2 regions of the Vagococcus intermedius genome follow, and region 1 is predicted to be linked to the other one. Evidence: riboswitches for the same ligand, from Rfam matches in the RefSeq annotation. Region 1 holds a riboswitch; the other holds the start of a gene.
The links. Region 1 has a riboswitch for thiamine pyrophosphate ahead of thiD (bifunctional hydroxymethylpyrimidine kinase/phosphomethylpyrimidine kinase). Riboswitches for the same ligand answer to the same signal wherever they lie in the genome.
Positions count from the first base shown of each region.

Region 1 (16,586 bases):
CTTGTGAGCTTAGTTTTTTTTCACGCAATTGTAACATAGTGATACCCCCATCTATTGCTTGAGAGATCGTGTCAATTAAACTCGATTGTGACATGAGAGTTCTATCAGTTACCAGGTAAAGACGATAGTCAAGGCATTGTTTGTTCAATTTGACCACGCTCCTTTAAAGTAGTATAGGACAAGGTATTCACGTTATCTATTAGCTGTATTTTTAAACTTGCCGAACCTTGACCTGTCTGTTTTTCAGCCGCTAGCTCTCCACAAACCCCCATAATCAGCAGTGCGGTTAAAGTGGCTATCAATGGCTGTTGTGGCATACCGCCACAACAGCTAGCAACTAGGGAACTAAGCATACATCCCGTACCAGTAATGTTTTGTAGCTCAGAAATCCCATTTTTTATCAAGTAAGTTTTAGATCCATCTGATACAACATCGACTTTTCCTGTAATGACTACAACACACCGATAGCGCTTAGCAAGTAAGCTAGCGATTTCTTGCTTGTCTAGCTGAGAGATGCAGTCGTCGCTTGTAGCATCAACGCCTTTAGGCTGTGTCTTGTAACCCGCTAAGTAGCTAATCTCTGATAAATTCCCTCTAATGACAGTAAAGTGGATGTCGTGTAGTAGACTAGTTAAAGTTTGGTTACGAAAACTAGAAATACCAGCCCCTACAGGGTCTAAAATAATTGGGATTCCTAAGTCGTTGGCTTTTTTACTAGCTAGCAACATGGCAGCGGCACTATTTTGATTGAGTGTCCCAATGTTGATGACTAATGCTTGTGATAATGTGGTAATATCAGCTACTTCTATTTTCTCGTCAGCCATAATAGGTGAAGCGCCTATCGCTAAGGTGATATTAGCACAATCATTAGCCGTCACATAGTTGGTAATATGATGCACAAGAGGGTGATGAAGCCGAACATTGGTTAAAGTTTGCTTGACTTCTAGTAATAAATAGCTATTAGTCATTTTTGTCCTCCGCTAATCCATTGCGATAGAGATCATAAAAATGATGAGTAGGACCATGGCCAGAGCCAATCGCTAATGAGTGTTGGATTGCTAAAGTTATATAATTTTTAGCTTCAGCTACTGCTAAGTTTAGTGGCAAACCTAAGGCTAGTTGTGAAGCAATAGCTGCAGAAAAGGTACAGCCTGTCCCATGAGTATTTTTAGTTTCTATTCGTTTACTTGTATAATAATAAAATTGTTTACCATCAAATAAAATATCGGTTGCATCTCCATCTTTGTGGCCGCCTTTTAGTAAAACAGCACAAGCACACGTGTGATAGATTAAACGACACGCCTCTTCCATATCTGAGGTGGAGCGAATAGTTTTTCCTGATATCTTTTCAGCCTCAGGAATATTGGGTGTCACTAAGGTTGCTAAGGGGAGGACTTGTTGAATCAAAGTATCAATCGCTGAAGGCTCCATCAAAGCCATCCCATTTTTAGCAAACATAACAGGGTCTAATACCACATTTTTTGGCTGCCATTTCTGCAAACTTTTTGTAACGGCTATCATTGTGGGAACACAGGAAAGCATGCCTATTTTAATAGCATTAGGTGTAATATCTTCAAAAATTGCGTTAATTTGTTCGGTAATGATAGCAGGTGTCATATCTTGATAAGAGATAACACGAACCGTATTTTCAGCTACGACAGATGTGATGACAGACATTCCGTAAACGCCATGTGCTGAAAATGTTTTTAAATCTGCTTGGATGCCAGCACCTCCACTACAATCTGAACCAGCAATACTTAAAACTTTCTTCATCACTATTTCCTCCTTTATCAATAAAAAAAAGACATTCTTCTCTTAGGAAGAATGTCTTAAATGTCAGGGATTTAGTGTATGACAAAGTGACATCTGCTCCCTACGCTGGTATCAACCAACAGGTTCTAAGGGTCAGGTTTTACCTTCTCAACGACTAACGTCCCCCTGCAAATAATTAAACTATTTGAATGTGCCTTCATGATAGACGATATTATTTCAAAAGACAAGCGCTTTTCGTTATATCTTTTTGTTCACAAATAAAACATGTGATAGTAATGTATCAGATAATCTAATTGGAATAGGTCAGTTTCTAAAAATTAATCAAAAAATAAAATGGAGCTGTCAATGATTATTATATAGTAATAAAAACTGACAATCATCCTATGTTATCTAACGACGTTTGTCAATTTTTATTTTAATTTCATAGCGAACCTAATAAAGTATTGACTTATAATCACATAGTTTTTTTGAATATTGTGAAAAAAAGACAAATATACTTCTGACTTAGAATAAATCTCGGAAATTTATTTCAGCTGAGGGAGCATTAGGTTGAAATAAATTTTTAGCTTTTAAAAAGTGATAAAACTCATCAAAGGCAGCAAAAGTTGTTGTCTCTTTGTCCTCCTGTTTCTTTCAGAGTTCACTTGAGTAATGATTTAAATGTAGGCCATTGTCTTCTGCTAATGTCAGTGTTAAGCCACTGCTTGCAACATTATCTGTGGAAGAGTCAAAGTTGTCATACATCTCAGCTAACTCTTCATCAGTATAATCGTAAACATCCCTTTCAGTAATGTATTCTTCAAAGATTTCTACTAAACTATCTCCAGGATTAATAGTATTATCAGTTATAAACTGTTGTAAAAAACTAGCGAAAGTGTCCCTACTTTGACCTGCTTGATTTAATCCATATAGCGTTTCTTCAGCATCGTATGTCAAAAAATCATCTCCTTTAATGTTATTATCATTATTATATAACAGATTATCAGATAATGTCCTATTTTTTTGTTTTGTGGCAGGTTTTATTTCTTAATAGCGTAATCTGTTCCCAAAACAAAAGTTTATTCAGTTGCTTATGTCCTAATATCGTGAGATTATAGAATAAGTAATGTAGTTGTTTATTAGAATAGGAGTGTAGAAAATGAGTGAAACAATTTTAGTTTTAGATGACTTAACACTAGCAAGAGAGGAAAGCTTAACTCAGCAGTTTCCAAAAGATAATTTTTTATTTCGGACTCAAAAAACTGTCACACCAGCTGATATTGAACAAGCAACCGTTATTTGGGGGAATTTACCTCCTGAAAAACTCGGGGATAAACTAAAAAATTTAAAATGGGTTCAACTTTGTAGTGCTGGTTATGAACTTTATAGTCCGCTAGGGGTTCTACCAGAAAAAACAAGTTTAACCAATGCACGTGGGACTTATGGCTTGACAGTAGCTGAACATACTCTGGAAACGACTATGATGATGATGCGTAAGCTAAATTTATATTATCAAAACCAATTAGCAGGAACGTGGAAAAAAGAAGGAAAAATAAAATCAATCTATGGTTCTAAAGTGGGGATTTTAGGCCTAGGTGATTTGGGACAAAATATTGCCGAACGTTTTTCAGCACTAGGTAGTGAGATTGTTGGCTTTTATAAAAATGATACGAAGGACTTTCCTTTTGTGTCAGAAGTTCGTTCAATTGATAATTTTTCAGATAAGTTAGCTGATATTGATGTCTTAATTTTATGTGTCCCAGCTATGACAAGCAATTATCATCTAATTGATGAAAATTTATTAAAAAAAATGAAGTCAGATGCCATTTTAGTAAATATGGCCCGTGGAACAGTCGTTGATCTAGAAGCCCTTTGTAACCACTTAGAAGCTACACCAAGCTTTAGTGCAATACTAGATGTCACAGAACCTGAGCCGCTTCCTGATGGACATCGTGCTTGGGACTTATCGAATATTTTGATTACGCCTCATGTTGCTGGTGGATTTGAATTACCAGCTACGATTGATTTTTATGTTGAATTGGCTCGAACTAATTTATTGAATTTTAAAAATAATAGACCGTTAAAAAATAGTGTCATTGAGGGAAAATAATAAGTTCGAAGAAAAAGCTTATTTGGTACACTTTGTACCAAGTAGGTTTTTTTTTCTACATTCTTGAAACGCTTACAAAAAATAACGTTCTAGTTTATGATAGTTATTAACAATAAAAATTATAGGAGGAATTAGCTATGTATCATAAAGAATTAACTGATTTTCCCAAAGACTTCTTATGGGGATCAGCTTCAGCAGCTTATCAAGTTGAAGGTGCTTATCAACAAGATGGAAAAGGGAAATCAGTTTGGGATGATTTTGTTAAACTACCAGGAAAAACATTTAAAGGGAGCAATGGTGAAGTAGCAGTTGACCATTATCATCGTTATAAAGAAGATGTCGCGTTGATGGCAGAACAGGGCTTAAAAACCTATCGTTTTTCAATTGCTTGGTCACGAATTTTACCTGAAGGTCGTGGTGAGATCAATCAAAAAGGCTTGGATTTCTATAGTAACTTGATTGATGAGTTACTGAGGTACGGGATTGAACCAATGGTTACTATTTATCATTGGGACTTACCACAAAATTTGCAAGACTTGTATGGCGGATGGGAATCCCGTGAGATTATCAAAGATTTTACAGATTATGCCAAAATTTTATTTGATAATTTTTCAGACAGAATGAAGTACTGGGTGTCTATTAATGAACAAAATGTTTTTATCATGCATGGTTATATGTTAGCGTCACATCCACCAGCAGTGAATGATCCTAAGAGAATGTATGCAGCGAATCATATTGTTAATTTAGCAAATGCTTCGGTTACTAAGTTATTTAAAGAGGGCAATTATCAAGGAATGATTGGACCAAGTTTTGCTTATGCACCAGCCTATGCTCTTGATTGTTTACCTGAGAACGTGATTGCAACAGAAAATGTTAATGATTCTTTTGCCTATTTTTGGATGGATATTTACCGATATGGTCGTTATCCAAAAGTGGCGTTTAGAGCCTTAGAAAAAGCAGGGATTGCCCCGATAATTGAAGAGGGAGATATGGCACTATTAGCTCATAGTACGCCAGATTTTATGGGAGTTAATTATTATCAATCAATGACCGTCGCCGCTAATCCTTTAGATGGTGTTAGCATGTCAGGTGAGGCAAATTATAGTGGTGAAAAAGGAAAAACGAAAGAACAGGGGATGCCAGGTATGTATAAAATGGTGGCTAATCCTCACTTAGAGACAACTAACTGGGATTGGACAATTGATCCAACTGGTTTAAGAGTATGTCTCCGCCGTATATCTAGTCGTTACGATTTACCGATTATTATTACCGAAAATGGCTTAGGTGATTTTGATACGTTAGAAGAGAACAATGAAGTGCACGATGAGAATCGAATTGCTTATTTGAACAATCATTGTTTAGCAGTCCAAGAGGCAATCAGTGATGGCGTCGAAGTGCTAGGATATTGCACTTGGAGTTTTACTGACTTGCTTAGCTGGTTAAATGGCTATCAAAAGCGCTATGGTTTTGTTTATATTGATCGCAATGAAGTTGAGGAAAAAGAGTTAACTCGTTATAAAAAAGCAAGTTTTTATTGGTATCAAAACGTTATCAACTCAAATGGTCAGACACTACATAATCATAAGTAAAGAGGAGTTTTTATTTCATGAAAAAATTAGAAGATTTTTTAGGAAAATACATCGGACCAATCGCCAACTGGATGAATCAAAATAAATTTTTCAGCGCTTTATCAGAAGCTTTTATGCGAGTGACACCTGTCACGTTAGGTGCAGCCTTTTTAATGATTTTGGGTAATTTCCCAATTCCAGCTTGGATTAACTTTTTAGAAAATAGTGGTCTAAAACCACATTTCGATGCAGTTTTAGGCGGGACGATTAATTTGATTTCAATTTTTGTGGCATTTAATTTTGCCTATATTTATGCTAAGAATGAAAAATATAACCCACTGTCTGCTGGACTTTTAGCGATAGCTAGTTTCTTTATTGTCATGCCTCAACGTTTGGAAGTGCCTGCCTTAGAAAAGGCTGTGACAGAATTTCCAGGTTCGGCAACGATAACAGAGATGCAAAGTGTTGAAGCATACCAATCTTTATATACAGGGGGGACGGGACTTTTAGTTGCCATTCTGGTAGGTTTTTTAACAGCTAAAATGTATTGTTATTTGAATGAAAAGAATATCACAATTAAAATGCCAGACTCTGTTCCGACAAATGTGTCAAAATCTTTAAGTCCAGCGATTTTATCTGGTATTATCTTTACCGTCTTTTTTGTTATTCGAGTAGCTTTTAGCTATACGCCATTTGAAAGTATCTTCACTTTTGTTTTTGCTTTAATTCAAGCGCCGCTTCAAAGCATAACAGCATCTCCGATTGCGATCATTGCAATTTTTACAATTGCGAATTTATTATGGTTCTTCGGTATTCATCCTAACATGATCTACGGTGTCGTGATGCCTGTTTTGATGGCGAATAGTTTAGCTAATATGAATGCCTATCGTGATGGCTTACCACTCCCTTACTTGACAGCAATGGTCGTGGCCTTTGTTTGTGGGAATGGTTTTGGTGGTCAGGGAAGTACGTATGGTTTAGTACTATCAATGTTTACGGCCAAGAGCGAAAGGTACAGACAGCTCTTAAAATTAGCAGGGCCACCAAGTATTTTTAATGTTAATGAACCGTTAGTTTTTGGGACGCCCTTAATGTTAAATCCAGTCTTTTTCTTACCAATGATTCTATCGCCGATACTAATGGGCGGAGCTACTTGGCTATTAGTCAATATTCTGAATTTTACTGAGTTGAATCCTTTGATTTCCCTCCCTTGGACGACACCAGCACCTATCTTAATGGGCTTACAAGGGGGCTGGAAATATTTAGTGATTTTTGCTGTTTCCTTAGTTATTAATTTTGTTTTATGGTTACCCTTCTTTAGAGTGGCGGATAAACAAGCTGTTAAAGAAGAACAAGAAGCTAAAATTGTTTAATTTTTAAATTATCTTATGTTCGTTATTAGTTATCTTTAGCTTGAGTGCTAATTAAATTTTTTATGATAGTTTCAATAATAAAGATAACGGGTAACTGGGATGATAGGTCAGCATGATAATGAATTCGATCGTATGACGTATCATATGGGACAGTTAAATCACACTGTTTTGCTAAGTTGCTGGTTTGTTTAGATGTAATACAGGCAGTTGTAATATTAGATTGGTTTTTGAGTTTTTCAGCCATTTGAATTAGTTCAATGGTATGTCCAGAGACAGAAAAAAATAAGCATAATTCCGTTATATTATTAACTGGGTGTTGGTCTAGCATGGCGTAAGGAAAATAGGTACCTTTGGTAACAAAACTATGATATCCTAAAGTTGCAAGATGTTTGGAAGCGTATTCTGCAACTGCTCCAGAAGCGCCCATTCCTATACAATGAATCAAATCAGCTTGACGAATCTTTGTGGTTAAATTCGATAAGGCTTGTTCAAAATTGGGTGTTAAACTATTATTTGTAACAAATGTTTGCGTATAAGTAGTGGTGTCAATAATCGTTTTGGTTTCTTCTAAATGATTTCTAACATGTAGACGAAACTCCGGATAGCTTTCAAAGCCGATATGTTTCACAAAACGAACGATGCTTGAAGGAGAGACGTGCGTCGCTTTTGCTAATTCACGAATGCGCATATAAGCAACTTGTTCGGTATTTTTTATAACATATTGGGCAATTTCAGCATCAAGCTCACTAAGTTTAATAAGTTCATCAATGGTAAAAATAACAATCAACTCCTTTAATTAGTATATTAAAGGATTGTAATTAGCAAGTAAAGGAGAAGTAGAATGGCAAATTATTTATGTATTGATATTGGTGGGACAGCTATCAAATATGCTCAAAGTGATGAAAAAGGCAAGTTAGAAAAAGTTGCCTCTTGTCCAACACCAGATAGCTTATCAGGTTTGTTGAGTAAAGTTCAAACGTTAGCAAGTGAGCGAGCCACTAATATTAGCGGTGTGGCCATTAGTATGCCAGGTTTATTAGATTCTGAAACAGGGCATATCGTCCACGGTGGGGCCTTGACTTATTTAGAGGATATTAATATCCGCCAATTATTTCGTGATCGCTTACCAGGTATTCCTCTCCATATTGAAAATGATGGCAAGTGTTCAGCAATTGGTGAAAAGCAGTTTGGTGAATTACAAGGGATTGAAAATGGTGTAGTCTTAGTATTTGGAACAGGTGTTGGTGGTGGAATTATCATCAATAACCAATTAGTTAAAGGTGCTAATTTATCAGCCGGTGAATTTTCTTTTATTAGGACGAATCCAATGACAAGTGCTTACCATGATTTTTTTGCTATGCAAGGCAGTGTGAGAGTGCTTATAAAAAACTATCAAGAACTAAGTGGTTGTGATCAGCCCATTACAGGTGAACAGTTTTTTGAAAAAATCAAAGAAGGCAATGAGTTAGCTCTTAAATTATTCGATGACTATACTAAAAAAATTAGTCAGCAACTTTTTAATATTCAAACGATGTTAGATCCAGAGGTAATCGTTATTGGTGGAGGTGTTAGTCAGCAAACTATCTTGATTGACGCACTTGAAGCAAAACTGGTAGAAGAAGTTAGTAAGTTTCCAATACCACTTATTAAGCCTCAAATTAGACAGTCAAAACTAGGAAACCAAGCAAACTTATTAGGTGCTTTGGCTAATTTCTTAGAAAAAGAGCAACTAGTTTAGCTATATCAACTAAAACTATATCAAAAATATAAGGAGTGTACAGGATGACAAAACAAGCAGTATTTCCAAAAGAATTTTTATGGGGGGGAGCAACAGCTGCCAATCAACTTGAAGGAGCACATGATGAAGATGGAAAAGGTTTGACCATTGCAGACGTTTCTCCTGGCGGAAAGCAACGTATGAAGTTACTTATGACGGGTGAATCAGCACTGACAATTGATTATGATACCTATACATACCCTAATCATGTTGGGATTGATTTTTATCATCGTTATAAAGAAGACATCGCTTTATTTGCTGAGATGGGATTTAAAACGTTTAGAATGTCAATTTCGTGGGCACGTATTTTCCCTAACGGTGATGAGATACAACCAAATGAAGCTGGATTAAAATTTTATGAAGAGGTAATCGATGAATTATTGAAACATGGGATAGAACCAACTATTACCATGTCTCATTATGAAACGCCTTTAAACCTTGTCAAAAACTATGGTGGATGGAAAAATCGTGAATTAATTGGTCTATTTGAGCGTTATGCTCGCACTATTCTGACTCGTTTTCATAAAAAAGTAAAATATTGGATGACTTTTAATGAAATTAATACAGGCGTTTTTGGTTCGTTCTTCAGTGTAGCAATGCGTAATGAATCGGCTGAAAATAATTTTCAAGCGCTACACAATCAATTTGTGGCAAGTTCCTTAGCCACAAAGATTGCTCATGAACTAGATTCAGAACTTAAGATCGGTTGTATGAGTATTTATGCAACAATGTATGCTTACGATTGTAATCCGAAAACTGTTATGACCAAAGATTTACAAAATAGAATGTTTAATTATTTTTGTAATGATGTTCAAGTTCGTGGTGAGTACCCAACTTATGCTACCAAGTATTTTGAGCAAAATGGTATTCAGTTACATATCGCCAAAGGAGAGTTAGAGCTATTAAAAAATCATCCGGTTGATTATTTATCATTTAGTTATTATATGTCAGCTACGGTAAGTACCGAAGAAAAAGAAAAAACTGCAGGTAATTTTTTTGGCGGGGCGAAAAATCCTTTCTTAGAAGCAAGTGAATGGGGATGGGAGATTGATCCAGTTGGCTTACGAATTGCCTTAAATGACTTATATCAACGTTATGAGGTACCGTTATATATTTCTGAAAATGGCTTAGGAGCGATTGATAAAGTAGAAAAAGATGGAACTATTAATGATGATTATCGCATTGCTTATTTAGAAAAACACCTAGTCGAAATGTCAAAAGCAATTAATGAAGATGGAGTAGACTTGTTTGCCTATACACCCTGGGGTTGTATTGATCTAGTAAGTGCTTCAACTGGTGAAATGAGTAAACGTTATGGATTTATTTATGGTGATTTAGATGATCTAGGTGAAGGAACGATGGCTCGTACCAAGAAAAAATCATTCACTTGGTATCAAAATGTTATTAAAAATAATGGGTTAGTCTAGTATAAAGAAAACGTTCTAAAAAGAGGGGGATTCCTTTCTTTTTAGAACGTTTTTATTCTTAATAATTAATTATTAAGAAAATAATTTTTTTTAGTTATTAAACAAAGTGTAGTGATAGTCACTACACAAAAAAATAGGATTAATAGCGTTATTTATAACTTTTTAAAAGAAAATAATCCTTGACTGTTCGCCTTTATTATCCCTATAATGGCGTCAGATAGAAGCAAACACAAAATATGACACTCTCTAGATGCGACAACAACTAGAGAGTTAAGATTAGTCCCCAATGACTAAGCAGTGCCATAGTTAATGCTAACACTAATCAGATAAATTGTAAACGTTTTCTTTGTTTAGCGGTTTATTTGGCGATGATTTAGAGTAGCTATGTCAGAGGGAGGGGACATTATTGTCCTCTCCCTCTTTTTGTTTATCCTAGGCAAACAAGTATTGTTATTGTTTGCTTCTATTGATTAATATTTAATAGGGGGTCATTATGTTGGAAATAAAACCGATTATTGGTATATCTGGTAGTTTAATTATTGATGAAGGTGGAATGTTTCCTGGTTATAAACGCTCATATGTTAACAATGACTACATAGCTTCTGTTATTTCGGCTGGAGGCGTCCCTTTAATGCTTCCTTTTAATGAGGATGTAGCTGTCACTAAAGCACAAGTTGCGATGTTAGATGGGTTAATATTATCCGGTGGGCATGATGTGTCACCTTTGAATTATGGTGAAGAAGTATCACAAGACACAGGAGATATCTTTCCAGAACGTGATCAGTTTGAGTTATTATTGATAGCAGAAGCGGAAAAAAACGAGCTAGGTATTTTAGGTATTTGTCGAGGCTGTCAGTTATTAAATGTCTATCATGGTGGCGACTTATATCAAGATTTATCTAATATACCCAGCAGTACAACTATTTTAAAACATAATCAAGGTCATCGGTCAGATTTAGCAACTCAGACGCTAGAAATTTTACCAGAAAGCAAATTATTTAATAGTTTAAAACAACCACAAATTAAAATTAATTCATTTCATCATCAGGTTATTAAAAATGTTGGAACGCCTTTTCAAGTAACGGCTAAAACGGCTGATGGTGTGATTGAGTGTATTGAAAATAGTACCTATTTTTGGGAAGTAGGAGTCCAGTGGCATCCTGAAATGATGCAAGCGACTTCCCCTAACATGCGAACGTTGTTTAAGTCATTTATTCAGTCGGTTAGGGAAAAGAAACAACAGGAGGTTGGCTAGATGGCTAAGACAGTTAAGTTTGGTTTTTGGTCCATTGTTCTATTAGGCATAAATTCGATTATTGGGACGGGGATCTTTTTAACACCGCAAGAAGTTGTTTTAAAAGCAGGTAGTTATACACCACTGGTTTATATGATTGCAGCTTTCTTTGCGATTATTTTAGCAGTGACCTTTGCCTCAGCTTCTAAATATGTTAATACAAATGGGGCAGCTTATGCATATAGCAAGGCAGCTTTTGGTGACAATGTTGGTTTTTATGTAGGGATTACTCGTTTTGTAGCTGCTTCGATTGCTTGGGGTGTCATGGCTACAGCAGTGGTTAAAACAAGTGTTAATATCCTTAATGGTCCAACCGATATCAGTACCTCACAGGTCACGCTTGGTTTTATTATTTTAATGGCAATATTATTAGGAATTAATTTAGCCGGGACGTATGTTTTGAAACTATTCAGTAATATTTCTACTATTGGGAAAGTCTTAGCATTAGTTGTAGCGATTCTAGCAGGGTTTGTTATTTTTATGAAAACAGGTCAAAATCATTTAGCAGAAGTTGACACTATGGTAGCTATCAAGATGAATTTAACCACGATGACGGGTGCTATCATGGCAGCATTTTATGCTTTTACAGGGTTTGAAAGTTTAGCGAGTGCAGCCTCAGAGATGGAAAATCCTGAAAAAAATTTACCACGAGCAATCCCCTTAGCTATTATTATAATTGCAATTATTTATATTGGAATTATTGGTATTGGCTTAATGATAAATCCAAGTGCGATTGTAGTCTCAAAAGAAGTGGTAGTTTTAGCAGCCGTTTTTGACAATCCTTTGATTAAAAATATTATAACGTACGGTGCCTTGGTCTCCATGTTTGGAATTAATATTGCGGCTTCTTTTGGGACGCCCCGTGTTTTCGAAGCAATTGCCTCAGAAGGACAGTTACCGCGTAAGTTTGCAGCTAAAAATGCTAAAGGTGTGCCACTCTTTGCTTTTATCATTACCGCTATTTTAGCTATTTTAATCCCAATGAGTTTCCAATATGACATGAAAGGTATTATGGTTATTAGTTCGGTGTCTCGCTTTATTCAGTTTTTAGTAGTACCAATGGCAGTTGTGAGTTTTTATCATGGGAAAAGTAAACAAGCTATTCTCCAAAACGTCAGTAAAAATTATCTGACGGATGTGGTTATTCCTGTGTTAGCTTTTATAACATCGTTGTTTTTATTACTAAAATTTGATTGGCAGGGACAGTTCTCTCTTATTTCAGATACAGGTAACAGCCATCTCAATTTTTATGCGATAGGTTCCATGTTAACAGGCTATATTGTCTTGCCAATTATTCTAAAAATATATAATGACTGGTACATAAAACAATTTGAGTCTCATTAGCTTATTCTGTTTTTTACCAATAAGAAATTGAATCATCAATAAGTTCTGTAAGAGGTGATGGTTAAAGACTACAATTAAGTAGTCTTTTTTTAATGGTTACGATACAATGAGGGTATAAATGTTTTATAAAAAGGAGTGTTGACAATGAAAAAGTTAGCAGTTATTAGTTTGTTAATGACAACACTAGCTTTAGGTGGCTGTCGTCAGTCCCTTGATTCGGTAGTGGAAAAGACGATCAGTTCAGAGTCTTCAGGAGTTAAGAAAAAAACAACTGATGATAAAATGAAAGAAAATAAAAATACTAAAGATAGTAGTGACGTGAGAATGGATTCAGAGGTTAAGTCAAAATCAAAAGGTATTAAAACGAATGATAATGAGAAAGAAGAACCTCAAAAAGAAACAGTTATTCAGGAAACTGCAAGGGAAACAGAAGAGGGGACTGACTCTCAAGAGTCAGTATCCGCTGATCCCAGAACACTTGACCCACAATCCATCTATTATCAAGCGACTCCTGAAGAATTAGCTGAGGGTGCTAAGAGAGAGCAAGAAGCGCAAGATAAATTTCATGCTCAACAGTTGGAATCATCAGAAGAGAGTAATTCTTCTCAAGATAGTATTAATAGGGATCCCTCTACTTTGACTGACTTTTTAAATACTTATGGTATGACGCCGACTCTTTATAAAATACAAGTAGAAGGGATGTCAGAAGAAGAGGCGCTTAAAAGTACGCCACAAAATATGAAGACGTCAGGTGAAATCCAATCTGAATATTTAAAATATATCCAACCTTTCGAAAAAGCTAACACAGAGTTAGATGAAGAGAATGAGGAAGAGCATGATGAAGAAGAATCTGACTTAGAGTTGCTTGGTCTTGATGAAGAAGAGTACGATCACAATTTTGATGAAGATCGTTATGATGAAGGTCAATATCAAGAAGATTTTGATGAGATGGATGATTATTAGGCTTGTAATAAAAAGACACTGCTACTAATAAAGGCGCAGTGTCTTTTTATTATTTTATAATAAGAAAATATTATTCTTACAAGCCTCAATTGTTTCCTCGTCCCAAAGAGAGACTTGAACTTCACCGATATGTGCTTTTTCTAATAAAAGCATGCACATACGACTTTGACCGATTCCTCCACCGATCGTTAAAGGGAGTTTATTCTTAGCAACTTGTTGATGAAATTTAAAATCCAGCCGTTCCATTGCATTGGCTTTTTCTAACTGTTTTAAGAGCGAGTGCTCGTCCACACGAATCCCCATACTTGATAGTTCCATGGCACAGTTTAGTGGCTCATGCCAAAATAACAAATCCCCATTTAAAGCCCAATCATCATAGTCAGGGGCACGGTGATCATGAGGAGAGCCACTTGTTAATTTATCGCCAATTTGCAAAATAAAGGTTGTTGGATGTTCTTTAACAAAGGCATGTTCACGTTCTTTGCTGTTTAAATCAGGATAACGATTTTCTAATTCCTGACTGGTAATAAACGCAATATCTGTCTCAATTTTAGTTGTAATACTAGGATATTTGGTGTGTAAGCGACTAGCCGTTTCGGCCATTGCATTCACCAAACTTTGAACGACTTCTTTAAGATAATCGAGAGTTCGTTGCTCTTTAGTGATAACACGTTCCCAATCCCATTGATCGACGTAAATCGAATGTAAGTTATCCAAGGTTTCGTCACGACGAATCGCGTTCATATCGGCATAGAGTCCATTTCCAGGATGAAAATCATATTGTTTTAAAGCTACTCGCTTCCATTTAGCCAGTGAGTGAACAACTTCACCATCAGTGTTTAGGGAAGGGACATCAAATTGGACTGGTCGTTCAACCCCACTTAGGTTATCATTCAATCCTGATTGGGAATTAACAAAAAGAGGAGCTGAAACTCGTTTTAATTTTAAACTACCAATCATGGCTTCTTCAAAACATCGTTTGATAAAACCAATGGCGGTTTGGGTTTCATAAATACTTAAACTTGAGTGATAATGAGGGGGGATTTGAGTTTTACTCATAGGACAGACACTTCTTTCTAATCTATTTTTAACCATACTACCATAAAATGGGGTTAAATCAATGTTTTTAACTTGGAAATTTACTGAAACTTATTTAAGGTCTGATTTTTAGAAAGTTGCCATTACCAATGTAGAGACTAGATTAACAAAGAAATTTCAATTTATTTTTTCACATAACTTTCAATTTTTAAGACTTGTCAAATAACTTAAAAGATAATAGGCTAAGGTGATAAAAGCAAGTAACAGTCTGATGACTAGTAATGACTAGTAAAGGAGATATAAAGGAATAATTAGTGAAATGGCTGATAAAGAAGTGGCGCGATTGACTTCCTCTTTTAATAAAATAACTAAGCTATTTCAATTAATTAGTTTATTAATCTTATTTATTTGTGTTTTTACAGTGGTTGTTTTAGTAATTAAGGAACAAGTCAGCACGTTATCGTTTTAGCGGCATATTGCAAGCACTGGATTTTAATAAAAAAATGGTAAGAGCCATTATTTATTTTTAGCAATCCTAGTTGCTATTTATTCTTTTCTGGTAGTTTTAGTAGTTCAAGTTATCAGTTCTTTTACGCCAGTTATAATTACATTTGAGTTAACTCAAACATTAGCTACTATCGTTGGTGGAGCAATCGCGATATTTGTAATGACTGTTGGACTAAGTCGTAGGTTATTAACTACAAAAGTGATGACCCTCCTTAATAAATAATGTGATAATTTTGTTGAATTAAATGATAATAAAGCTATTTTCATCTTATGAAGTATGTGATAGATGATAGAAAAAAGTAAGTTTAATAGGGTTTTGATAAAAAATTGACTTAGTATTTTTTACTGAGTCGCTTTTTTTATTTTATGCTAATCATGACAATTTTGTTATCGATTGACATAGGTTATCTGAAAGCGTAGCCTTAACTTATCAACTAAATTAAAAATTAATTTCAGAGATAGGTGAAAATAATGGAAGAAACACAACGCATGATTCAAGAGTATGTTCCCGGAAAACAAGTCACATTAGCACATATTATTGCTAGTCCAACACCAGAAATTTTTGAAAAATTAGGGCTACCAGCTAATCAACATAGTTCTTTAGGTATTTTAACAATCACTCCTAGCGAAGCGTCAATTATAGCTGTCGATTTGGCAACTAAAAGTAGTAACGTTGACATAGGATTTGTAGATCGTTTTTCTGGTTCCGTTGTTTTGATGGGAGATATGAGTTCGATCGAGTCAGCTTTAGATACAGTATTGGACGGTTTAAATAAAATTTTAGGCTTCTCTGTTTCAGCTGTTGTCACACGGACGTAAGTCGTTAAAATAGTTATGTGAAAGATATAACAAAATAGTTATGAAAGTAAACAAAAAAGTGCATATCAGCCTGTGATAAATTTGTTAAAATAAGGGGGAGGACATAGTTAGGGGGAAAAAAAGATGCGAGAAGTATATTCTGTTAGCCCGTTAGTTGAAGACCAAGGAGACAATAATCAATTAATCGAACAAATGCGACTAGATTTGAAAGCCGTTTCAAAAGATACTGAAGTCCTTCAGTTACCAGAGGTAGATTTTGAACGTCATTTACAAGTGTTGATGGACTATCATAATCAGTCACTTCGTTCTACCAGGGTAGAAGGCCCATTAAAATTTTCAGTTGATGCCTTGTACGGCTACGATACTGATAAAAAAACAGTTTTTATTGATGTTGGCTCAGTTTTAGGTGCTAAGACTGTGCCACCGTTAGCACGAGCACCACTTATGAGTACGAGTCACGGATTAGGTGAGCTACTAAAAAAGGTAGTTAAAAATAACACGGAACATATTGTCTTTTTAAATGTCGAAAATATTGCAACTGACTTAGGTTTAGGCATGTTAGAGTCTCTGGGTGTGATATTTTATGCAGATAATGGTAGACAAATCAACATAAC
Region 1 is NZ_CP110232.1:1,280,456-1,297,041, reverse strand. It holds gene thiE (thiamine phosphate synthase) at 1-157, opposite strand, end outside; gene thiM (hydroxyethylthiazole kinase) at 129-968, opposite strand; gene thiD (bifunctional hydroxymethylpyrimidine kinase/phosphomethylpyrimidine kinase) at 961-1,773, opposite strand; TPP riboswitch at 1,854-1,950, opposite strand; gene OL234_RS05975 (hypothetical protein) at 2,407-2,709, opposite strand; gene OL234_RS05970 (D-2-hydroxyacid dehydrogenase) at 2,912-3,862, shown strand; gene OL234_RS05965 (glycoside hydrolase family 1 protein) at 4,000-5,451, shown strand; gene OL234_RS05960 (PTS sugar transporter subunit IIC) at 5,469-6,803, shown strand; gene OL234_RS05955 (MurR/RpiR family transcriptional regulator) at 6,829-7,590, opposite strand; gene OL234_RS05950 (ROK family protein) at 7,645-8,541, shown strand; gene OL234_RS05945 (glycoside hydrolase family 1 protein) at 8,586-10,007, shown strand; gene OL234_RS05940 (gamma-glutamyl-gamma-aminobutyrate hydrolase family protein) at 10,510-11,262, shown strand; gene OL234_RS05935 (APC family permease) at 11,263-12,645, shown strand; gene OL234_RS05930 (hypothetical protein) at 12,790-13,608, shown strand; gene asnA (aspartate--ammonia ligase) at 13,663-14,667, opposite strand; gene OL234_RS05920 (BMC domain-containing protein) at 15,625-15,972, shown strand; partial or broken gene OL234_RS05915 (glycerate kinase) at 16,096-16,586, shown strand, end outside.

Region 2 (16,586 bases), 870 kb from region 1:
CAACAATCGAAGCTAAAAATAAAGACAGTGGTAAAGCGGCTAGAAACATCATACTTAAACTCTTTTTCATATCCCTAATAAACTGGATATCGTGTTCGGTATAAGTTTGATTACCGTAATAGCCAAAGGTAATACTGCCAATTTTTTCTTTTTGAAAAGAGAGAGGTTCTGTCTTTTCGATATAGTTGGAAGATTCTGGGTTAAGTCTTTGTTTTTTTTTATGATGTGAGGAAGACATCATTGAATTGTGAGACATTTTATTTGAATTTTGATGTTTAAAACACCAAATGTCTTGGTTGTTGCTATCTTTAATCGTAATTTCTACCTGATTGTCTTGGGCTTTTTCGGTAATATTTTTTAAATCACGCATGTACCAAGTTTCTTTTTCAGGGTTATAGGCAAATAAAACTGCTTCACGGTATTGTGCAAGTGTTTCTTCATGTTTCTCATCCACATATTTATTAAAATGTTTATTCATTAAGGTTAAAGTTAAAAAACTAACAACACCTAACAATATTAAAGAGCTAAATAAGAAAGCCCAGAGTAAGTATTTTCTTAGACTGTGCTTCATGTTATATTACCAAAACGATAACCCTTACCGTGGACAGTGACAATATAAGTTGGGTGACGTGGAGAATCTCCTAGTTTTTGTCGCAAATTTTTTATATGAGAATCAATGGCACGGTCAAACCCATCAAATTCTAATCCTCTGGTTTGTTCTATTAATTGTTCTCTTGTAAAAATTTGTTTGGGATGTTGTGTTAAAAGGCTTAATATATCCCATTCAGTTGCAGTGAGAATAATTTCTGTTTGGTCTAAGAAAACCTGTTGGGTATTGTATTCCAACCGTAATTTTCCTTGATTGAATTGAGACGCTATTTTTGAAATAGGATGAGTACGACGAAGAACGACTTCGATACGCGCAACTAATTCTTTTGGGCTAAAGGGTTTGGTGAGATAGTCATCAGCTCCAAGTTTGAGACCTGTTAGTAAATCATTTTCTGCTGTTTTAGCAGTTAACATAATGATAGGAGTATCAGCTTGTTCACGTATCGTTTGGCAAACCTCGATTCCAGATAAATCGGGTAACATCCAATCTAATACAATGAGATCGGGCTTTAGTTTTTGCCAACTATCCAAAGCTTTTATGCCAGAATCAGCATAACTGACTGTATAATTTGCTGACTGTAAGTAAGCAGCGATAAATTCTAAAATAGTTGGTTCATCATCCACAATTAAAATATGCATAGTTTGCTCCTTTCTTTCAATTAAAAAAAGCTAGCTGATTTTAAACAGTTAGCTTTAGTTTACCATAGTTGATTAAGAGTGGTGTTTGTTACATTTGATTAAAAAGCGTTATCATTATCGTAGTGATACTCTTGATTTGTTGATAATTTACAACAATCACGATTCGCTAGACGATGACGTTGTGTGTCATTCTCTCGACTTTTAGTTTGAGTTGTCATTTCTTGGTTAGTTTCTAAATTAGTAGCATCTGATTGTTCAGGTGTTCCTAGCCAAAAAGCACCACCGACTAAAATAGTTACAAGTGTAACCGCCCCTAAAGTTTTTGAAAATTTCATTGTTTTAACCTCCTAGTTATGACCTTACCTTTAAGATAATAAAAAGTTTTGTAGATTTTATGTAGAAAATTATCTGGATTAAAAATAACAAGGGATATTAAGTGACAAAAGGATGAGGAAACAATATAATGTTATTATAGAAAACTAATGAAAGGGTGAGTAATATGTATGAAGAAAAAAGAGGGTTTGATTGGTTAAGCTTGGCTATGGGAGTTATCTTTATCATAGCGGCACTTACTTCATTTAGAGTCTCACCAATTAGTAATATTGGAGTAATTGTTAGTATGTTTACAATTACTGTTTTATTTAAAGGGATTTATATGTTGATGGCTCGAAGTAAAATTAGAAAATATATTGACTTACCTTTAACCCCACTATTAATAATTGGGATTATTGATATCTTAATTGGAATTTATTTTATATTTAATTTGAGTAGTGGTGTTGCAATTGCTCCTTATGTATTTGCTAGCTGGTTTTTATTGGATTCAATCTTTGGCTTGTTTGACTTAGGTTGGATAAAAAAAATTAATAAGGGTTATTTCTGGTTCTCATTAATTAGTCATGTGATTGGAATAGCTGTCGGTATTATGTTGTTAGTGTCACCGATTGTATCTGTGATGACTTTATCATTTTTAGTTGGATTGTATCTCCTAACAATGGGCGTTTTATATATTGTGAGATCTTTTCCAGTTTAAAGATAAGTAAAAAAGTTACCTAGATTATCTTTTATTAAGAGATAATTTAGGTAACTTTTTATTTTTTAATCAGTATAATGGCGTTTAAAAATTAATTCATTATTCTCTGGATCAATTTTTTGAGTGTTACTAAACATGTGCTTTTCGTAAAATGTTATTGCCTGGTGATTATGGGCATGAACGCTTAATAAAATAGCATTGATGACATAGTGTTGATGTATGTAAGAAATAATAGCTTTTATTGCCTGGTGTCCATATGTTTTCCCCTGGTAGTTCTGATCAATCATCAAGCGATCTAACCAAATAGTCTGTTCGTCTGTATCAAAAGCGCCAATCATGGTAAAACCAACAAGTGTTTCTTTATGATAAAGACCGAAGGGATGCCAGTTATGGCTTTGGTCATAGGCTGCTTCTAATAAAGAGTCTTGGTTTGTTTCAATAGTGTTTATTTGATTAGGGCCGACTGATAAGGCACAAATTGCGCGCCAATTGTTTTCAGTAACAGATACTAGACGAATCGTCATAACTTTTACTCACTTTCTTACTTTAATTTTTATAGTTCCGTATATTTTTTTTTAATTCCCTTACTTTTAGTAACTGGATACCTTTGTCTATTTAGACATAATTTTTCGCGGATGATTTCCTGATAATCTAATCCTAAATCACTGGCTAACATGAGCGAATAAATCAATACATCAGCGAGCTCTTCTTTAATATTTTGTTGCTTTTCCAAAAGTGCTTCTTCACTTGATTTCCATTGGAAATTTTCAACAAGTTCAGAAGCTTCGAGTGAAACCGATATTGCCAAGTCTTTTGGGTTATGAAATTGATTCCAATCACGTTCTTCTCGGAATTTATTTACCTCATCCACAATATTTGACATTTAATCCCTCCTACTTCTAATCATAGTTTATCATAGTGTTAAATTTTGAGCTAACAGTTAATGAAACTGTTAAATTATAAAGAAAAGCAATATAATAATCCTATATTTTTATTAAAATAATGCAAAGTACTTCCTTTTTATTAGTGCCTAGACTACACTAGAAAGTGCTTAAAGTTCATATAAATAGTTAAAAAATTAGAGTGAAGGAGTAGGGAAATGCGAGTACTTGTAACAGCAGGTGGAACATCTGAAAGAATTGATGATGTGCGGGGGATTACCAATTTTTCGACAGGCCGTTTGGGAAGTTTAATTGCAGATGCTTATGCCGAAAAAGAAAATAGTGACGTGACTTATATCCACGGCAAGACAGCAATATTGCCGAAAAATCAGAACATAAAAAAAATTGAGATAGAATCAGTTGACGACTTATTAAATAGTCTAGAAACATGTTTAAAACAGACAAATTTTGATATTGTTGTTCATAGTATGGCAGTAAGTGATTATTATTTGGCAGGTACAGCAAGTCAAGATCAAGTCGTTGCCTCCTTAGCAAAAGCGTCTCAAGCAAATCTAGTTGCCACAGATATTCAGCTTCAAGAGGCTTTAGAGACAAGTTTTAAAAATGCTTCAGAGAGCGCAGGCAAGATGAGCTCTGATTTGGGAACGGTTTACATGCAATTGAAGCAGACACCTAAGGTGATTGGTAGAATCAAAGCACTTCAACCAGCGACGACCTTGGTCGGTTTTAAACTCCTAGTTGACGTACCAGAATCAGAATTAATATCAGTTGCAACCCGTCTGATGGCTAAAAATAGTTGTGATTATGTTTTAGCTAACGATAAGACTCGTATTAGCGGTGATCAGCATGTCGGGCTTTTATTGACTAAGGACGGAACGTATACATATTTTGAAACAAAAAGAGACATTGCTCAAGGAATTGTCAAAGAAACAACTCAAGGGAGAGAAAGTTAAATGAAAAAAGTAGTATTGGGTGTTAGTGCTAGTATTGCAGCGTATAAGGCTGCTTCAATTATTACCGAATTAAAAAAACGAGATGTGGATGTACATGTGATAATGACGCAACATAGTACAGCTTTCATTACACCGTTAACGTTACAAATCTTGTCAGGTAATCCAGTTCATGTTGATGTGATGACCGAACCATCAGTTGAACGTATCAATCATATTTACTTGGCACAAAATACCGATTTATTATTAGTAGCACCGGCTACCGCTAATACTTTAGGCAAGATAGCCAACGGAATTGCTGATGATATGTTATCAACTGTCTGTATGGCAACCCCGCAAACAATGCCGCGTTTGATTGCACCAGCCATGAATACTAAAATGTATGAAAATCCAGCCACACAAAAAAATTTAGCGACATTAAAAGAATATGGTTATGAAGAAATTACTCCTGTAACAGAACGCTTAGCCTGTGGAGATGTTGGAATCGGGGCAATGGCAAAGGTTGAAGACATTATAGACATTGTTATGGCAAAATTAAACGAGAGTCCACTCGTTTAAAAAAAGAACGAGAGTTTGTTAAAAGCTTGTTACAAAGGGCTTTTTAAGCTTTATTTGATTGACTTTATACCAATTACCCCCTACAATTTAGAGCATGATACTTTTTAGGAGGAGACTAGTGTGATAAGATACGCAAAAAAAAATGATGCCGATCAAATTATTCCTTTGATTATGATTATTTTAGAGGATATGGAGTTAGGTTTCTTGCAAACCTACGGTGATGAAAAGTTAAGAGCAATCTTAAAAAAAGGATTTATGACAGAAACTTTCAGGTATAGTTATCGACGAGCTATGGTGGTAGAAGAAGAGGGAGAAATTTTAGGAGTAGCCTATGGTTACAACGAATCAGAAGAGGCGATTATTGATCTGCCTTTGATTGAAATCTTCAATGAGTTTGAGATCCCCGTGACAGAAAAAATGTTTTTAGATAAGGAAGCATTTGAAGGTGAGTGGTACCTAGATAGTATAGCTGTTCGTGATGATCAGCGTGGTAAAGGAATTGGTGCGCAGTTACTAGCAGCGCTACCTGAATTTGCTAAAAGTCAAGAAGCAAATAAAATTGGCTTAAGTGTAGATGATGACAATCCAAGAGCTAAAAAATTATATTCTCGTATTGGTTTTAAAGAGGTAGGAAGAGCAACCATAAGTGGCCATTTATATGACCATATGCAAATTGAATTAGACTAAAAAAAACGACTAACATAGTTAGTCGTTTTTTTTAGTCTAGGCGTAATTCTTTAGCAGGTTGCTTGAAAAGAGTTACCTTTGGATTTTGTCGGCGTAACCAATAATCTAAGACAGCTGCGATACAAATACAAAGTGGTGCATGCTTCTCCTCTACTTCTAATTTAAAAAATTCCCCAGTATCATCATTTATCTTAGTTAAGTTCATGATCATATGGTTGAGATGCTGAATCTTGTATGTTTGATTTCCAATATCGCCAATGACAATCCAGCCTAATTGGTGAACATAATAAAAATCACGATTGAAGGACAAGATACGTTTAAGTGAGCCGACTTTGTCAGTGGCATTATATAAATCAAATCGAGATCCCAAAGTAAAAGCCCAAGATGCTTGTTTGATTGAGGCGATACGTTGTCCATCCATTTTAAAAAGTGAGAAAACGTCCCCTCTTCTCCCCCAGTTTCCAACTAGCAAGTAACAAGGTTGACCGTGTTCGTCTTTAACAATGGTACGGTAATTACTAGATAAACGTGTTTTTCGAATATAGTAACTAGTCATGGACCCTCAGCCCTTTCTATCAAATTGTAATCTATAAATTCTCTTTGATCGCGCGAAGGATCGCTTTTCCGACACCACCTACATCATGATTGGCTGTTTCATAACGGGCAATCTGTTTAACACCATCTTCAGCATTTCCCATGGCAAAACTCACATCAGCCATTTCTAGCATACTCACATCATTGAAATTATCACCAATTGTCATAACTTCTGACATTGGGATGTTTAAACTTTCAGCAAAGCGTTGAACAGCTACACCTTTTTGAGCATTCACATGATTGATTTCAATATTATTTGGGAAGGAAGAAGTGACAACAACCTCAGGTACCTTTTCAACTTTTTCACGTAAAGGATCGAGAATAGTTGGTCCTTGTTCTTCAAACACGATAAATTTTAAAATAGCGATGTCAGTTCGATCAATCAACTCTTGATAATGATCAACATAATTAACATCTAGTAGCTCTAAGTGAGCTGATGCCATAGCTATAGCCATTTTAAAGGTTAAATGAGGTAGTTTTCCAGCGAGCATTTGAGCGGCATTTTCAATGCGTTTATGGGGATTGTCAGAATAAACCCCTTGGTCAGTAGCAATCTCAAAATAAACATTATTTAGCTTTAATAGGTCTAAAAGAGTTTGAGCATGCTTTTTATCAATATTTATCGTAAATAGTTCTTGCCCTTGTTCGTCAAAAGCTTGTGCACCATTGACTGTGATCATTGGACAGGTGATACCTGCCTCATCTAAAGCGGGTTTGGCCTCGGTATATCCTCGTCCAGTAGCAACCATAAATTTAATCCCGTGTTGTTCAGCAAATTTTATAGCGTCAATATTTTCTTGTAGTACTTCCATTTTGTTCCCAAGTAAAGTGCCATCCATATCAGATGCAATTAATTTGATCATTTGTTTTCCTCCTAAAATCTTTCATCGTTTTTAGTGTACCATTTTTTAAGAAAATAGGCATTTAAAGACCATTTTTTAAAAAGCTTTTTCCCTACAAGAGTTGAGCATTTTAATGATTTTTAGTATGCTGATTAAATAGAGAAAGAGGGAGTGTTAAGGATGTTATTAAAACCGAGCAATAGCTGGGAAAAAGTATTAGCTTCAGAGTTTGAAAAAGAGTATTACTCTCAATTAATGAATTATTTAGTAGAGGAATATCAAACACAGGTAGTTTATCCACCTAAAGAAGCCATTTTTACAGCTTTAGAATGGACGTCATTTGAGGAAGTTAAAGTAGTGATTTTAGGACAAGACCCTTATCACGGTCCTAACCAAGCACATGGCTTAAGTTTTTCTGTCTTACCAGGCAATAAAATTCCGCCATCATTGACTAACATCTATAAAGAGTTAGAAAATGATTTAGGCATAGTACCCGTTTCTCATGGCTATTTGGAGTCCTGGGCGAAACAAGGTGTGTTGATGCTTAATACCGTTTTAACAGTTCGTCAAGGTCAACCCAATTCTCATCAACAAAAAGGTTGGGAGTTAGTAACAGATAAAGTGATTGAAGCTTTAAACGAACGAGAAAAACAAGTTATTTTTATCTTATGGGGTAAGCCTGCCCAAGCTAAAATTAACATGATCAATGCAAAACACCATGTTATTTTAACTGCTCCTCATCCAAGTCCTTTAGCAGCTTATCGAGGTTTTTTTGGCAGTTCGCCTTTTTCAAAAGTGAACAGTGCGTTGAGTAGAAAAGGAGAAAAAGAGATTGATTGGCAATTACCAGAAACTGTATAAGACAATAAAAATAACTGTATTATTTTAAAGTAAGTGAAATGTGAAAAATTGTTGGTTAGACACATTTTAAACTGTTCTTTTTATCGCTTTAGGTGTATGATAGTTAAGAAAGTATAAAATATGTTTTGGAGGTATCACGGTGGATATTTTTGAAGGTTTAAAACAACAAATTACAGGTAAAGATGTTAAAATCGTTTTCCCAGAGGGAAAAGATATTCGTGTATTAGGAGCAGCTATTCGCTTAAATAATGACGGGTTACTAAAACCAGTTGTGATTGGAAATGTGGAAGAAGTTCAAGCTGTTGCAAAAGAAAATGGTGTTGATGCAACTGATTTAATAATTATTGATCCAACAAGTTATGATAAATTTGATGATATGGTGGCTTCATTTGTCGATCGCCGTAAAGGCAAAGCAACTGAAGATCAAGCACGCACTATTTTATTAGATCCTAATTATTTTGGAACAATGTTAACCTACATGGGCGAAGCAGATGGCATGGTAAGTGGTGCCATTCATTCAACAGGTGATACAGTGCGTCCTGCCTTACAAATTATTAAAACAAAACCAGGTGCTAGCCGTACAAGTGGCGCGTTCTTAATGGTTCGTGGGGATGAAAAATATTTATTCTCTGATTGTGCAATTAACATCAATCCAGCGGCGCAAGAGTTAGCTGAAATTGCTGTCGAAAGTGCAAAAACTGCTGAAATGTTTGGAATTGCTCCTAAAGTTGCGATGTTAAGTTTTTCATCAAAAGGTTCTGCTAAATCTGAAGAAGTAACAAAAGTAGCTGAAGCGACTAAAATTGCTCAAGAATTAGCACCTAATTATGAAATTGATGGTGAATTACAATTTGATGCTGCTTTCGTTGAATCAGTGGCTCAACAAAAAGCACCAGATTCAGCAGTTGCTGGTCAAGCAACTGTCTTTGTATTCCCAGAAATCCAATCAGGAAATATTGGTTACAAAATTGCTCAACGTTTAGGTGGATTTGAAGCAGTTGGCCCAATTTTACAAGGTTTAAATAAACCTGTTTCTGATTTATCACGTGGTTGTAATGAGGAAGAAGTTTATAAATTATCTATCATTACAGCAGCACAATCATTAATGGACTAGTCCGTATTGAGGGTAAGCTATCCGACTTTAGTTGGGTAGCTTTTTTGTTGAGTAAAAGCAATTGTCAGTCAAAGGGATAATCGGTATACTGAGTAATAAAGTGAGTTCGAGGGAAGGGGTTAGTAAAATGACATATTTATTAAAAAGTGAAGCTGAGACATTGGCAGTCGCTGAAAGAATGGGTAGGCAATTGAAGAGTGGGGATTGTATCGTTCTAACTGGAGAGTTAGGGGCAGGTAAAACAACTTTTACTAAGGGCCTAGCCAAAGGGTTAGATATTGAACAAATGGTGAAGAGTCCGACATACACCATAGTCAGAGAATATCGAAAAGGACGACTGCCTTTATTTCATATGGATGTTTATCGTTTAGAAGATGGCGCAGGCGATTTGGGTTTAGAAGATTATTTTGAGTCTGAAGGAGTTAGCATTGTAGAATGGGGACAAATGATTAAAGAGGACTTGCCGGAAAGTTATGTTGAATTGACCTTGAGTTATTTGTCTGAGACAAATACTAGAGAATTAGGGATAGCTGCAGTAGGACCTAATGGTTTAGAGTTGAAAAATAGATTAGAGGTAGTAAGTTAGGAGCGCGAAGATGTCTGAGGAAGTATCGGTTATTATTAGAGAGGTAACATCAGAAGATCATCAAGCCGTTCAAAGTTTGATGCAAAAAGTAGCAAGAGAGACAGATTTTCTGACTTTAAATAGTCCTAATCCCCCTCAAAATGAATTGAAAGAGGTAACACAAGTCGAACAACTTTGTCAGAGCCTAAATACTTTAATCCTTGTAGCATTAGCTGATGAGGAAATTATTGGTTTAGCGAGTATCAAAGGAGAAGAGGGATCAAATACGTCTCATATCGGTGAGGTTGGTATTAGTGTGGCCCGAGATTATTGGGGCATCGGTCTGGGGCAGTTATTAATAGGAGAACTGATTACTTGGGCTGAGGCTCTTGGAAATTTAAAACGTCTGGAGTTGCGTGTTCAAATTAGGAATGAACGTGCTGTTCATCTCTATCAAAAGGTAGGCTTTGAAATTGAGGGAACGTTAAAAAATGCTGCTTTCACGGCTGAAGGTGATTTAGTAGATGTCTATATGATGGGACTATTATTAAATTAAAAAGACGTTAGTCACTAACGTCTTTTTAATTTAATTAGCGATATTTAACTAACGCTTTTAATGGCTCAATACCGAAAGTTTCTGCCTGTTTCACCAAAATATTAGCACAAGCTAAGCTATCATCAAGAGCATGATGGTGCTGTTCTAAAGCTAATCCTAAGTTTTGACACACAGTATTTAATTTATGATTTTCGAATTGAGGATATAATTTTTTACTCGTCTGCACCGTACAAAGGGACATATAATGTGGCTGTGATAGATTGTAATAATCAAGACAAGCTTTTAAGACGCTGCAATCAAAAGCAGCATTATGGGCAACAATTAAGCGATTTTCTAAAAAATAGTGTGATAATTCTGCCCAAACTTCAGGAAAGGTTGGAGCATCACGCACATCTTCTGGCTTAATACCATGAATTTGGATATTTTTCCAATGAAAATCAGTCTCAGGTTTAATTAGGGTATAGTAATGACCCACGATTTGGTTATTTTGAACCATAACTAGGGCGATAGAACAGGCACTATGTTTTTGGAAATTGGCTGTTTCAAAATCAAATGCAATAAAATTCATAAAAATTTCCTTTCTTTTTGATCACAAGAGTTGTCTCTAAGAGGAATCATTGGTCTATTTCTAATACTAATTCGACTGGGCAATGGTCACTTCCCATAATATCAGCAAGAATTTTTGCTGATACAAGCTGATCTTGTAAGCATTTTGAAGTTAAGAAGTAATCGATACGCCAACCAGCATTATTTGCTCTAGCATTAAAGCGGTAACTCCACCATGAATAAGCACCCGTCAGATCGGGATAAAAATATCTAAACGTGTCGATGTAACCTGCGTCTAAGAATTGTGTCATTTTATGACGTTCTTCTAGTGAGAACCCAGGATTTTTTTTATTGGTTTTATAATTTTTTAAATCAATTTCTTCATGTGCAACATTTAAGTCACCACATAAGACAACTGGCTTATTTTGGTTTAATGAGTGGATAAATTGTTGGAAATCATCTTCCCAGCGCATGCGATAATCTAATCTTTTTAATTCATTTTGCGAGTTGGGTGTGTAGCAAGTTACTAAGTAAAAATTGGGGTATTCTAAAGTAATCACACGACCTTCTTGATCATGTTCGTCGATCCCAATCCCATATTGGGCAGTTAAAGCAGGTTCTTTGGCAAAAATGGCTGTACCTGAATAGCCTTTTTTGATGGCGTAATTCCAATACTGGGTATAGCCAGGGAGATCTAATTCGATTTGACCTTCTTGTAGTTTTGTTTCTTGTAAACAGAAAAAATCTGCATCTAGTTCGTCGAAGATCTCAACAAACCCTTTTTTTACAATCGCTCTTAAACCATTGACATTCCAGGAAATAAATTTCATTAACAGGTCCTCCTTAAAATTAACTCTTTTCTTATTGTAACGAAAAAAAAGCTAGGCGTCATGTATTTGGGTATAATAAAAAAGCTACTAGCGATTTTTGCCACTAGTAACTTTTTAAGCTTTATTTTTCTAATGATTTAACAAATTCAGCTGATTGTGTTCCAGCTTGACGTCCATAAATGATAATATCTGCTACAGCATTACCACCAATACGGTTTTGGCCGTGTAGTCCGCCTGAGGCTTCACCAGCAGCATAAAGTCCTTTGACTGGTTCGCCGTCTTTATTTAATACTTGTGTTTTATTGTTAATTTTAGCGCCCCCCATTGTATGGTGGATTCCTGGTGCAATTTTAATAGCATAGTAAGGAGCTTTTGATAAATCATGGTCCATACCCGTTGTGCGATTAAATTCGCCATCTTTTTTATTTGTAACACTTGTATTCCAAGTACTTAACGTGTCAGTAAGTGTTTTTTCATCCATCTTAACTTCTTTAGCTAACTCTTCGATCGTATCAGCTTTTTTAACAAAGCCTTGTTTTTCATAAAAATCAATGGCTGTGACGCGCTCTTTTACGCCTTCATCAAAGACTAAGTAAGCAGCATGTTCTTTTAGTGCGATGATAGCAGCTGAAACATTGTCCCGTGTTTCTAATTCATTGACAAAACGTTGACCAGATTGATTGATTAATAAAGCTCCCTCACCACGAACAGCTTCAGTAATTAAGAATGACGTCTCCTGTTCAACTGTTGGATGAATTTGAATTTCTTTCATATCAACCGTAGTGCCACCCATTTTTTCAATCATTTTAATCCCATCACCTTGGCTACCAGCTTGGTTAGTTGTGACGAAACCATCTAGGTCTTTATTATAATCAGTCACCATATCTAAATTGGCACCAAAGCCACCTGTTGCAACTACCACAGCATCTGTTTTGATTTCTTTTTCGTCTGTGTTGTTAAAGATAACTTTGACTCCTGATACAGCGCCATCTTGATTTTCAATTTCTTTGACATCAGCGTCAGTGTATAGTGGGATTTCACGTTCTTGGACATTTCTTAACAACCCTTGAACTAAATATTGCCCAACAGCTGAGCCATCAGCCGGACGATGAGTCCGTTTGACACTCATACCGCCTGTGACGGTTAAATTATTTAGGGTAATTCCCATAGAATCTAACCAATCAATAGCATTAGCTGAACTATCAACAAAATAGCGCAGTAACTCTTGGTCGTTCGTTTCTTTTCCACCTTTTAGGGTTTCGTCAAAAAATAAATCATTGCTATCTTTAATTCCAGCTTCTTTTTGAAATTTAGTTTCAGAAGCATTCATTCCTGCAGAAGCTTTGACTGTGTTCCCACCTGCTACGGGCATTTTTTCTAAGATAACAGGGTTCATCCCTTGTTCTTTGGCTTCTATAGCGGCAGCCATACCACCGCCACCTGCTCCAACAATGACGACATCATAACGATCTTTTAGATCATCGAGTGATGCTTTCTTCTGTTCAGAGGCACCTGAAGTGGTATCTGTTTCTTTGTTAGCTGCTTTTTCAGTTTTCTCCATTTTTTTTGTTGAGCTGGACGTCTCTGATTGATTTGTATTTCCGCACCCAGTTGCTAATAACAGAACTGATAGTAGTGAGGCAAATCCTATACCTAATTTACTTTTCATGATTATGTCTCCTCCAATATTACTTAAACAAGTTATTTATTTCACAAAGTGATTTTAACAAGGAAAAAAAGAAATAGCAACATTAATTAAGTTTTTTAAGTCGAATTAAATTTATTAGGCATTTAATGTATTTGAATCATAAAATAGAGTGCTCGGTTTAATTTGTTATAAGGTTAACTCGTTAAGAAAAGTGCTGTTAAAATAAAATTAACGAAGGAAACGAGGATTATACTGTAGAAAGAAGCGTTACTCTTTTAGGTAGTAAGTGTGAGAAAGCTTATGTCTAACGTAGGTCTTGGCTCTTAAGGGTAAGTGGCTTATTATATCAATGAATCATAAGCTTTGACATAGTAAGTTTGACTTGCTATAGTGAAGTTGTTGTAAGAAATACAAAAACTAAATAGAACTTACCATCACAAAGGGGAGCCTCTTAGGCTGAGATTAAGCAACTTGCTTTAACCCTTCGAACCTGATCATGTTTAGACTTGCGTAGGGATTGTGATGGAGTGGCGAATTTTAATGTTATAAATGCTACTCCTTCTTTGTTGTATGGACCTAAGTTCTATACAATTTAAGGAGGAGTTTTTTTTGGCAACAACGAGATTAACGATTTGGATTGAAGGCGCTATTGTGGCAGCATTAGCGATGGTATTATCAATGATTCCAACGAACATTGGGAGTAGTTTTACTATTTCACTTGGAATGATTCCACTGACAATTTATGCTCTACGTCGTGGGTTAAAAGCAGGCTTATTTTCAGGACTGATGTGGGGACTTTTACATTTTTTATTAGGCTCAGTGGTCTTTTTAGCAGTTAGTCAAGTTCTCGTAGAGTATGTTGTTGCTTTTGTTTTTGCTGGTTTTGCAGGACTTTATGGTAAGCGTCTTAAAACTGCTTTGCTTAGCAATCAAAGTAGACAGGTAAGTAGTACCATAGTTATGGCGACTTTTGTTGGGTGTCTAGCACGTTTCTTTTGGCATTTTATTGCCGGAGTAATTTTTTGGGGGGAATATGCTTTATGGGGCCTAAATCCTTGGTGGTTTTCCCTTATTATGAATGGGGTTAGCGGATTAGCAACAGCTGTCGTAACTGGCTTATTGTTATTGATAATTGTGAAGAAATACCCTCAGATTTTTATACCTAAGTAAAAAAGCAGGTGCCTCGGCACCTGCTTTTTTTAATGGTGAAACTGAGAGTGGTAGAGTTGATGGTAGGCGCCATTTTGCAATTTAAGCAATTCATCGTGTGAGCCAATTTCTACAACGGCACCACTATCCATTACCAATATTTTATCAGCATTACGAATTGTCGATAATCGATGGGCAATAACAAAACTTGTTTTCCCTTCCATCATCGTTAAGAAGGCAGATTGGATGGTTTGTTCGGTTAATGTGTCCACTGAACTCGTAGCTTCATCCAATATTAACATCTTGGGATCAGAGATCATAGTACGAGCAATTGTTAGTAATTGTCGCTGTCCTTCAGAAATTTTAACACCTGAAGCGCCAATTATTGTGTCATACCCATCAGGTAATTTTTGAATAAAATTATGAATATTAGCTGCTTTGGTTGCCTGCCTAATTTCTTCATCTGACGCCTTGGGATTCCCAAATGTAAGATTGTCTCGAATGCTGCCATCGAATAGCCAAGTATCTTGTAAGACCATCCCAAAACTTTTTCTTAGTGATTCACGTGTATAAGAAGCTAAGGGGCGAGAGTCAATCAGAATGACGCCATCTGTTACGTCATAAAATCGCATAAGCAAATTTACTAAAGTGGATTTTCCAGCACCTGTTTTTCCTACAATCGCAATGGTTTCACCAGGTATTATCGTCAAGTTAAAGTCGGTGATTAAAGGCTTATCAGGAAGATAGGAAAAGCTGACATGTTTAAATTCTATTTTGCCGATGACTTTATCTAATTGATATATTTCTTTTTCCTCGGCTTGTTCAAGTGGTTCATCTAAGATTGCAAAAGTACGTTCTAGACCAGCTAGAGCAGTCTGGATTTGAGTAGTAATACCAGATAGTTCAATAAAAGGTTTCGAAAACTGACTAGCGTATATCGTAAAACTAGAGATCATCCCAACACTTAAGCTGGTTTGGTGGTTTAAAATCAGAAGCCCCCCAACTAAACCGATAAAAATATATGTTAAATGATCAATAAAACGAGAAAGAGGATTAGTCAGAGAAGAAGCAAATTGTGCTTTTTGTCCTTCATTTTGCAGGGAATGATTGAGAGCTTCAAAACGTTTTTCCGAGTGCTCTTCATACTGAAAGGCTTTAACTATTTTTTGATTACCGACAATTTCGTTGATAAATCCGGATATGTCACCAACGATTTCTTGTTGAGCTTGAAAGCGTTTTTGACTCGTGTGAGCAACTAACCAACTAATAAAGAAGATTAGTGGGGTTGCAATTAAAACCACAAAGGTTAAAGGTAAACTAAGACGCAACATAGAAATTAAAGAAATGACTACAATGGTCATGCCAGAGAAAAGATTGTTAAAAATGGCGACACAGGCTTCGGAGACCACATCGAGGTCGTTAGTAAAACGACTAATAATTGTTCCGTGTGGGTGTTGATCGTAGTAATTAATAGGGAGTTGATTTAAATGAGCAAAGGTATCTTTTCTTAACTCAGCAATGGAGAGATAAGCCATGCGATTTCCTAAGAGTTGGACAAGCCATTGAGAAAATGTAGCGACAATTAAAATACCACTAAGTAGTGCTAGAATCGTCAGTAAAGAGTTTAAGTCAACTTGTCCTAAACCAACCATGGTATCAATGGCCTTACCAATATAAAGTGTCATCATAACAGTAGCAGTACCACCACTGAGACCTAATGCTAAGGCTAAGGTAATCTCTTTTTTATATGTTTTAAGATACGGGATAAATCGTTTGAAGGCTGATTTATTATGAGTAGATTGTGTCATTATGCTTCCTCCCGTTCTTGTTGTGAGTTGTATAAGTTTCGGTAAATTGTGGATTTTTTTAAAAGAGTCTCATGCTTGCCAAGCCCGACTTGTTTGCCATCTTCTAAAACTAAGATTTGTTCAGCATCTTGGACGGAGCTTAGACGTTGCGAAACAATGATTAAACTTGTTTGTGTTAACTCTTCTTTTAAGGCTAGACGTAATTCCAAGTCAGTTTGATAGTCCAATGCACTGAGTGAGTCATCTAAAATAAGTAGACGAGGTGTTCTAATTAAAGCTCTTGCAATAGCTAAACGTTGTCTTTGTCCTCCTGAAAAGTTTTTTCCACCTTCAAGAATCATCGTATCAAGTTTATTAGGTAAGGCGTTAACAAAGTCTAAGCATTGGGCTGTTTTAAGTGCTTGCCAACACTCTTGATCCGAAGCCTTTTCTTGTCCCCACTGAAGGTTATCACGAATTGTCCCACTAAATAAAGTGCTCGTTTGTGGGACAATACCGATACTTGAACGTATATCAGCTAGGGGTAATTTTTTTATTGGCGTATCAAATAGCTCAATGTTACCAATAGTGGCATCATAGAACCGTGGTAACAATTGCGTTAAAGTAGTCTTGCCACTACCAGTTTGCCCAGTAACCCCTAGAGTTTGTCCAAGAGGCAAGGTGAATGAAATATCTGTTAGAGCCTGACCACTATCTGG
Region 2 is NZ_CP110232.1:2,155,255-2,171,840, reverse strand. It holds gene OL234_RS10235 (sensor histidine kinase) at 1-478, opposite strand, end outside; gene OL234_RS10230 (response regulator transcription factor) at 568-1,248, opposite strand; gene OL234_RS10225 (hypothetical protein) at 1,347-1,583, opposite strand; gene OL234_RS10220 (DUF308 domain-containing protein) at 1,748-2,278, shown strand; gene OL234_RS10215 (GNAT family N-acetyltransferase) at 2,344-2,802, opposite strand; gene OL234_RS10210 (nucleotide pyrophosphohydrolase) at 2,832-3,161, opposite strand; gene OL234_RS10205 (phosphopantothenoylcysteine decarboxylase domain-containing protein) at 3,378-4,133, shown strand; gene OL234_RS10200 (flavoprotein) at 4,134-4,688, shown strand; gene OL234_RS10195 (GNAT family N-acetyltransferase) at 4,809-5,375, shown strand; gene OL234_RS10190 (LURP-one-related/scramblase family protein) at 5,407-5,931, opposite strand; gene OL234_RS10185 (Cof-type HAD-IIB family hydrolase) at 5,963-6,832, opposite strand; gene OL234_RS10180 (uracil-DNA glycosylase) at 6,992-7,672, shown strand; gene pta (phosphate acetyltransferase) at 7,812-8,786, shown strand; gene tsaE (tRNA (adenosine(37)-N6)-threonylcarbamoyltransferase complex ATPase subunit type 1 TsaE) at 8,914-9,372, shown strand; gene OL234_RS10165 (GNAT family N-acetyltransferase) at 9,383-9,907, shown strand; gene OL234_RS10160 (3'-5' exonuclease) at 9,942-10,475, opposite strand; gene OL234_RS10155 (exodeoxyribonuclease III) at 10,522-11,283, opposite strand; gene OL234_RS10150 (flavocytochrome c) at 11,405-12,952, opposite strand; TPP riboswitch at 13,362-13,465, shown strand; gene thiT (energy-coupled thiamine transporter ThiT) at 13,541-14,101, shown strand; gene OL234_RS10140 (ABC transporter ATP-binding protein) at 14,131-15,888, opposite strand; gene OL234_RS10135 (ABC transporter ATP-binding protein) at 15,888-16,586, opposite strand, start outside.
Region 2: linked by a shared signal. The riboswitch ahead of thiT (energy-coupled thiamine transporter ThiT) and the one ahead of thiD (bifunctional hydroxymethylpyrimidine kinase/phosphomethylpyrimidine kinase) in region 1 are both predicted to bind thiamine pyrophosphate.